DNA from 2 places in the Paenibacillus sp. NPDC058367 genome. Region 1 is predicted to be linked to the other one. Evidence: a T-box and tRNA genes for the amino acid it is inferred to sense, from the RefSeq annotation. Region 1 holds a T-box; the other holds one or more tRNA genes.
What was found. The T-box of region 1 lies ahead of ACFWMP_RS28215 (valine--tRNA ligase). A T-box ahead of a tRNA ligase gene usually reads a tRNA of that ligase, here a tRNA-Val.
Positions count from the first base shown of each region.

Region 2: it has a tRNA-Val gene. The T-box ahead of ACFWMP_RS28215 (valine--tRNA ligase) is inferred to sense a tRNA for this amino acid. The anticodon was not compared.

Region 1 covers NZ_JBHXIZ010000008.1:34,752-38,175, forward strand. Annotated here, with positions in the region: gene ACFWMP_RS28215 (valine--tRNA ligase) at 1-1,870, opposite strand, end outside; T-box leader at 1,933-2,216, opposite strand; gene ACFWMP_RS28220 (LysM peptidoglycan-binding domain-containing protein) at 2,558-3,424, opposite strand, start outside.
Region 2 covers NZ_JBHXIZ010000001.1:643,478-646,901, forward strand. Annotated here, with positions in the region: gene ACFWMP_RS02955 (hypothetical protein) at 1-172, opposite strand, end outside; gene ACFWMP_RS02960 (site-2 protease family protein) at 277-1,353, opposite strand; gene ACFWMP_RS02965 (hypothetical protein) at 1,682-1,984, shown strand; tRNA gene ACFWMP_RS02970 (tRNA-Val) at 2,119-2,190, shown strand; gene ACFWMP_RS02975 (hypothetical protein) at 2,422-2,619, opposite strand; gene ACFWMP_RS02980 (hypothetical protein) at 3,108-3,248, shown strand; gene ACFWMP_RS02985 (hypothetical protein) at 3,342-3,424, opposite strand, start outside.

The DNA.
Region 1 (3,424 bases):
AGCTTACGCCTTCCAAATTCATCAACGCGAAGCGTGATGCATTCCAGATCTTATTGGCGAAATTACGTGCCTGCTCAACCTTTTCCCAACGGAAGCGTAGATCCTGTCCAGCTGTACTTCCGGTAGAAATCATGTAACGCATTGCATCTGCGCCATACTTCTCGATTACTTCAAGGGGGTCTACGCCATTCCCGAGTGATTTGGACATTTTTTGACCTTCGGAATCCCGTACCAAACCATGCATCAATACATCTGAGAAAGGTTTTTCTCCGGTAAATTCAAGAGCTGAGAAGATCATCCGCGCTACCCAGAAATAAATAATATCGTAGCCTGTTACGAGCACATCGTTCGGATAATAGCGTTTGAAATCTGCACTGTTCTCATCTGGCCATCCTAGTGTGGCAAAAGGCCACAGATTAGAGCTAAACCAGGTATCCAGTACATCTTCGTCCTGTTTCAAGTCGGTTAGACCACTGATCCGGCGCGCTTCTTCCTCGTCATTTGCCACAACCAATTCACCAGTAGACTCGGAATACCATGCTGGAATACGATGTCCCCACCACAGCTGACGGGAAATACACCAATCACGTACGTTCTCGATCCAGTTCAGGTAAGTTCTCTCGAAACGGTCCGGTACAAAGTTAACCCCGTTCCCATCCTTCTGTGCATTGATGGCAGCTTCAGCCAGTGGCTGCATCTTTACAAACCATTGTGTGGACAAGTACGGCTCAACAACCGCTCCAGAGCGTTCACTGTGTCCTACTTGATGCACATGATCTTCGATATTGATCAGCACACCTTGCTCCTTCAGGTCAGCAGTAATGGCCTTACGACATACACTCCGGTCTTGACCTTGGTAAGGTCCTGCTTCTTCATTCATCGTACCGCTCTCATCCATTACGTTAATCTGCGGTAAATTGTGACGTTGACCCATCTCGAAGTCATTCGGATCATGAGCTGGTGTAATCTTAACCGCACCACTACCAAACTCTTTGTCTACATAATCATCAGCGATAATCGGAATCTCACGGCCAATAATCGGCAGGATCAACGTTTTGCCGATCAGATCTTTATAACGATCATCTTCCGGATGAACAGCAACCGCTGTATCACCCAGCATGGTCTCCGGACGTGTGGTCGCTACTGTAATAAATCCGCTACCGTCTTTGAGCGGGTAACGCAGATGATACAAGTGACCATTAACTTCTTTATATTCAACCTCGATATCCGACAATGCTGTACGAGCCGCCGGGTCCCAGTTGATAATGCGTTTGCCGCGGTAGATCAAGCCTTTATTATAGAGCTTAACGAATACCTCGCGTACAGCTTTCGACAACCCTTCATCCAGGGTAAAACGTTCGCGGGAATAGTCAAGGGAAAGCCCCATCTTAGCCCACTGCTCATGAATGGTGTTCGCATATTTATCTTTCCACTCCCACACCTGCTCCAGGAACTTCTCGCGGCCGAGATCATGTCTAGAAATTCCCTGCTCACGCAGCTTTTGCTCTACCTTTGTCTGCGTTGCGATACCGGCATGGTCCGTACCTGGTAGCCACAACGTGTCGAAGCCTTGCATCCGTTTTGTACGAATCAGGATATCCTGAAGCGTAAAATCAAGCGCATGACCAATGTGCAGCATTCCCGTTACGTTTGGTGGCGGGATTACAATGCTGTATGCTTTTGCATCTGGACGCCCGCCTGCACGGAAATATCCACCCTCTGTCCAATAGGAATACCACTTGGTTTCTGCCGATTTCGGATCATACGTGGTTGGCACTTCATTCTTAGAATCATTTGCAGCGGCAGCATCTGCCGCTGTATCTTGCAAGTTCGGCAACTCTGCCGCTGTTAGATTGTTTTGGTCAGCCATTCTTTGATACCTCCACTTGGTTACTTGTAGTTGGTTTCTAAAAAACAAAAAGACCCCTCGTCTCAAAGGACGAAAGGCCATTCTTTCGCGGTACCACCTTTGTTTCGCGCCAATGAAAAATAAACCTGCACTTCTTTCACCTTACGGTTCAGAAGCTTAGCGCGACACTCGTACAGATAACGGCTGCTACCGGCCACATCCTAACTTATCTTTCATATCCATGAAGACAAGCTCAGAAGGGCGACTCCGGGGCGACTTCGGTGGCTGTATCCTACGGAATGTCACAGCACTTGCATTCCGCTCTCTGAAGGGCTGACCGCCTACTCTTCCCGTTCCCAGTCTTTACTTAGATATTGCTTACTCCATAATACATTTTGAGTCATCCCTAGTCAACCTGAATAGGCTTCTACAGCGGGACTTTAAGCGGAATTTCGACTTATAGCGTGCATATGTCGAATTTTCATTCGATTCATCACTCTGCGTTGGTTAGATACCCCACATTCTAACGTTCTCCGGTCACACAAGAATAAACGCCTTCGACATCCTTTTACGGAGGGTAAGCGTTTATTCGAGAAATATAAGGATAATGTATAACGTGAAACTTATATATTCTTATATTTGACAAAAATCCCGATCTACTATCAGATCGGGATTCACCTATTCATATGAGTACGCATTGTAATTCAATTACGGAATGTACAACACTTGCCCTTCTTCTACACTCTGCCCAGACAATCGATTATACATTCCCAGCTCCCGCGCACTTAGCTGATATTTCTCTGCGATTGTATCCAGCGTTTCTTCACGCTGCACGATGCAAAGGCGAACCTTACGGAATAGGTTAGCGCCATCTGCTCCAGCAATGAATCTGCTCTTCCACTCCGTATTATTTCCGGCCTCTGGAATGATCGCTGCAGCCGATGCATTTCCTTCAGATAGGAGAGCCTCTTGTTCTTTACGAGAACGACTAGAGCTGAGTAATGAAGAGAAGGTGAGATGTTCTTTGACTGGAGCCTCAGCATCTTTCTTGCTTCCTAGCGCAATCTTAAGATCTTGCTTCTCCTCTGACTGTGGCACAGTCTCTTGAGAAACAAAAACTTCATTCGTATTCTCGTGGATCGGCTGAGCATTCTCTTCTTGTGCATGAAGCTCATTATTGGCCTCGTTTTCCGAAGCGAATACGGCAATATCTTGATCCACATCAGCATTAGCTGCTGGAACAGCGGTTTCTCTTGAAGCAAAAGTATATTCAGCTTCTTGCTCCTGATCCGCTTGACTCGCCTGGCTAACTTGATTCAGCTGAGTGGCCTCAGCTTCATTCTGTGACTCAGCTTTAAACCAGTAATCCGCTATTCCTGCTTTGGAATCCTCTGTTTGCGAATCCAGACTATGCGTCCGAGCTTTCGCGCCCTTGTCCTTCTCATGAGCGGATGAGAAATTCACTATAGGGGACGAATGACCAGCTCCACTTGAGACCAGTGGAGCCTCTGATGCGTCTGCATTAGCTTCAGCATGCTCATGTTCTTCTACGGCAACCTCCGATGCATCCTCGCC
Region 2 (3,424 bases), on a different contig from region 1:
ATGTGTCTTGCATCACTGGTGACAATGGAGGGTACTGACCTTTTGGCTTTCCATCTAGGTTAGTCATTTCTTTGATTTCCATGATTTTTGTTGGCTTCGCCTCGGAACATCCTCCCAAGACCATCAGTAACAGCAGACAAACGCTGACTTCCCATTTCAAAAATTTAGGCATGGTTTTACTCCTTTCACCGTTCAACTGCGGTTATTCTCATTACAGCTTTGACGGTTCATGAGTTTTATAAACCATTGGATCACTTCATTGCCCGATTCTAACCCTTATAGATTCACATTTCCAACGGCATGGACCATGTACATCATTCCTCCCAAAAAGCCAGCTAATACAAAATAAGCGATACCGTATTTCCAGCGTGAGCTAGCCGGCACATCGTAATACTTGTCGTTCTCATAGACAGAATAGCTGATATCACAATTCATCTTTAGATGAAGCCCATTCTCTAAGGTCACAGGCTCTAGCTGCGAGATACGTACCTTTTCAATGATGCATTGCTGCGGAAGCGTAGCTCTACCAATGTAGTTCAGTTGATCCCATCTCACCCCTACATACTGCTGTCTTTCCAAATCACTGTAAGTAGTAAAAGGTAAATCTCTTCTATGCTCTGGTCCTGGAATCATGTAGCCTGCATCTCTAAGTGGCTCTACTGGAATTAAGAAACTCTTCGTTACAGAATAAAGGCGATTGTTAGTGCGTCTCTTCACATATTTGTTATACAGATCGTAAGCAAATAACGCCCAAATAATAAAGAACAAGATCGAACGCATATAGATGATGATGGCTAAACCACCCACGAGCCCCACAAGCCACAGCCAGCGCGTCACCGCGGTTGCAATACGGCCGCCGTCAAGCGGGTGAATCGGCAGCAGATTGATCAGATTAAGTAAAAAACCTATATAAGCCAAGGAATAGAGAAGTGGACTATCCATGTAATAAGCCGCTCCAAAAACGGCTGTAGCCCCAATGGTTCCTAAGATCGGACCTCCAAAAGCAATATAAGCTTCTGTCTGGGCATCCAGCGGCTGTTTCTTCATTGTAATTAAAGCTCCCAAAAATGGTATAAACAGCGGAGCGCTGACTGGAAGCCCGATCCGTTTCGCTGCTATTACATGTCCTAATTCATGGACTAGCAGGAGCAGGACAAAGCCCACGGCAAACCCCCACGGATAAATCAAAGCATAAGCCCATATTGAAATCATCATTGATATTAACGGCCCGGCAATTTTACCTATTTTCAGAAGAGACAAAATCGCCTTTCCTTTAAATAGGAGCATCGCCGCCCCGCCCCCCAACCATTTCCATGGCGTGGAAGAATTCTTTTTCTGCTCATTTTGCGGCAAGATCTCAAGCTCCTTTTTCTTTCAATTTTTATCTAACTGCTGTACATTACCCTCCATTTTATCATAAGCGCTTAAGGAGTATTTCCATAAAAAAGCACTTGGTTAAGTATACGACGCAACTTTTAGAATCGTTTCAACGTCAAACAAACAGATAATGGATAATTTTCACTATTATTCAAGGGTAGAAAGTGATTCCGCTCCAATACACAACCACCACCTCACACAAAATAACCCAAATTTTATGGTTGCCCTATGGGCTAACGCCGTGAACGTTATAGGCTACGAACCATAGACTGTTATCAGGGTTATTCAATTGAGGAGGTTATTTATGGATACAAATGCAAATTTACATCAACAGGTCAGTTGGAATTGTATGAACAAATACGTTGGTATTACAACGACTGACGGTCAGTCCTTTGATGGCTTTATTGCCCATGTAGATCAAAACTATGTTACTCTTGCGGTTCCTAGCAACGAAATGGTAGAACGTTTAAACGGAATGCCTACACACGAATCGGCGTATAGACAATTTGGCTTCCGGCCTGGCTTTTTCCCAAGACGTCGCTTCTTTCCACGACGCATCCCTTTTTTCGGCATAAGCGATATATTTCTACTCCCGTTCTTTATCTGACGTGGCTCATGGGGATGGAGCGGCATCCCCTTTTCTTATTATTATTTTAAAGACTATGTAAACTATCATCCCTATAGATTGTAAAAAAAGAATTGCCATCCTACTCTATCGTATGGTATTATGAAATTCGTCGCAGGACGGTAGCTCAGCGGGAGAGCACTATCTTGACAGGGTAGGGGTCATGGGTTCGAACCCCATCCGTCCTATATCGAAAAGCCTTGAATTTCAAGGCTTTTTTTGTTTTCTATTCACTTATCATTCTATTAAAAACCCCTGTGATACGAATTTGATACGAATCGCGATTACTTTTCGTATCAGTTCATGTGATCCTCTGGGAAAATATCATCGCTTCTATCCTCCAACCAATTCCTAAATTCCGCTTTACTGATATATAATTTCCTTCCCACTTTTGCAACATGAAATACGTGGAAGCCTGTTTACAATCCTTTCAATTCTATCGCTGTCCATGCCATCTTCAGGCTCATGGAATCAGAGCCAAAAGAGAAAGAAGCCGCTACTGAAAGCAGCAGCAATATTCCTAGGAGTAAAAACAGACCGAAATACGATTTCCCTCTTAAATTAGGGATAACAGCTGTTTTATCATCTAGCTTTCTATTTTTTTCATATGTTGACACTAGCTTCTCAACTACAAAATCTAGCTGCTTATCAAAAGATTAGATATCGGAATAATACGAAAAATCAATATTTAGCCTTGCAGCTTATCCCCAGGCTCCATCACAGCATGTCGAATATCCAGCACATTAACGGCTGCATAAATCCATGCGGCAATATGATCTTCCAACTTCATCTTACATTTCACTCCGATCCGTTACACAATCTATTTAAGTTAATTACATCTCAAACATTGATAATGATTATCAATTATATCTGGAACCCTTTATCTCTCCTTATGGGGCCTCATCCCTATGATTCCTTATCTAAATGTTATTTGAACTAAACAGGAATAATCTCTCAATATTGCATCTCCTATAATTTAGCATTAATATAAAATAATGAGACTTACTGAAAATCGTTAATGAGTATCGTTTTGAGGATTATTGCATTTTCGCAAACTCACTAAGGAGTAGGAGTGTTTTTTATATGTTATAGGGGAAAACGAATATTGGGACCAATGACTGAAGCTGATGCTCTACGTGAATGGTTTACTCTTTCCGGTACAGTGAAGGACATTTATATTATTGAGGTTGATGAGAACAATAAAGTAAGGCGCCAGATTGGACCTACAAAGAAGAAAAAGAAATAAGCATAGCCTGCAGCAACCTACTATAACTTGATTGAAAAAGAGATAAAACGTAAAAAAGCCCCACCGACCTTTATAGGTTGATGGGGTTTTTTATTAAAATGGAAATTTAGTAAGGGAGAATATTAAGAGTACCATCCCAACAATCGAAGACAGAGCAGCCATTTTATCTTTAGTTT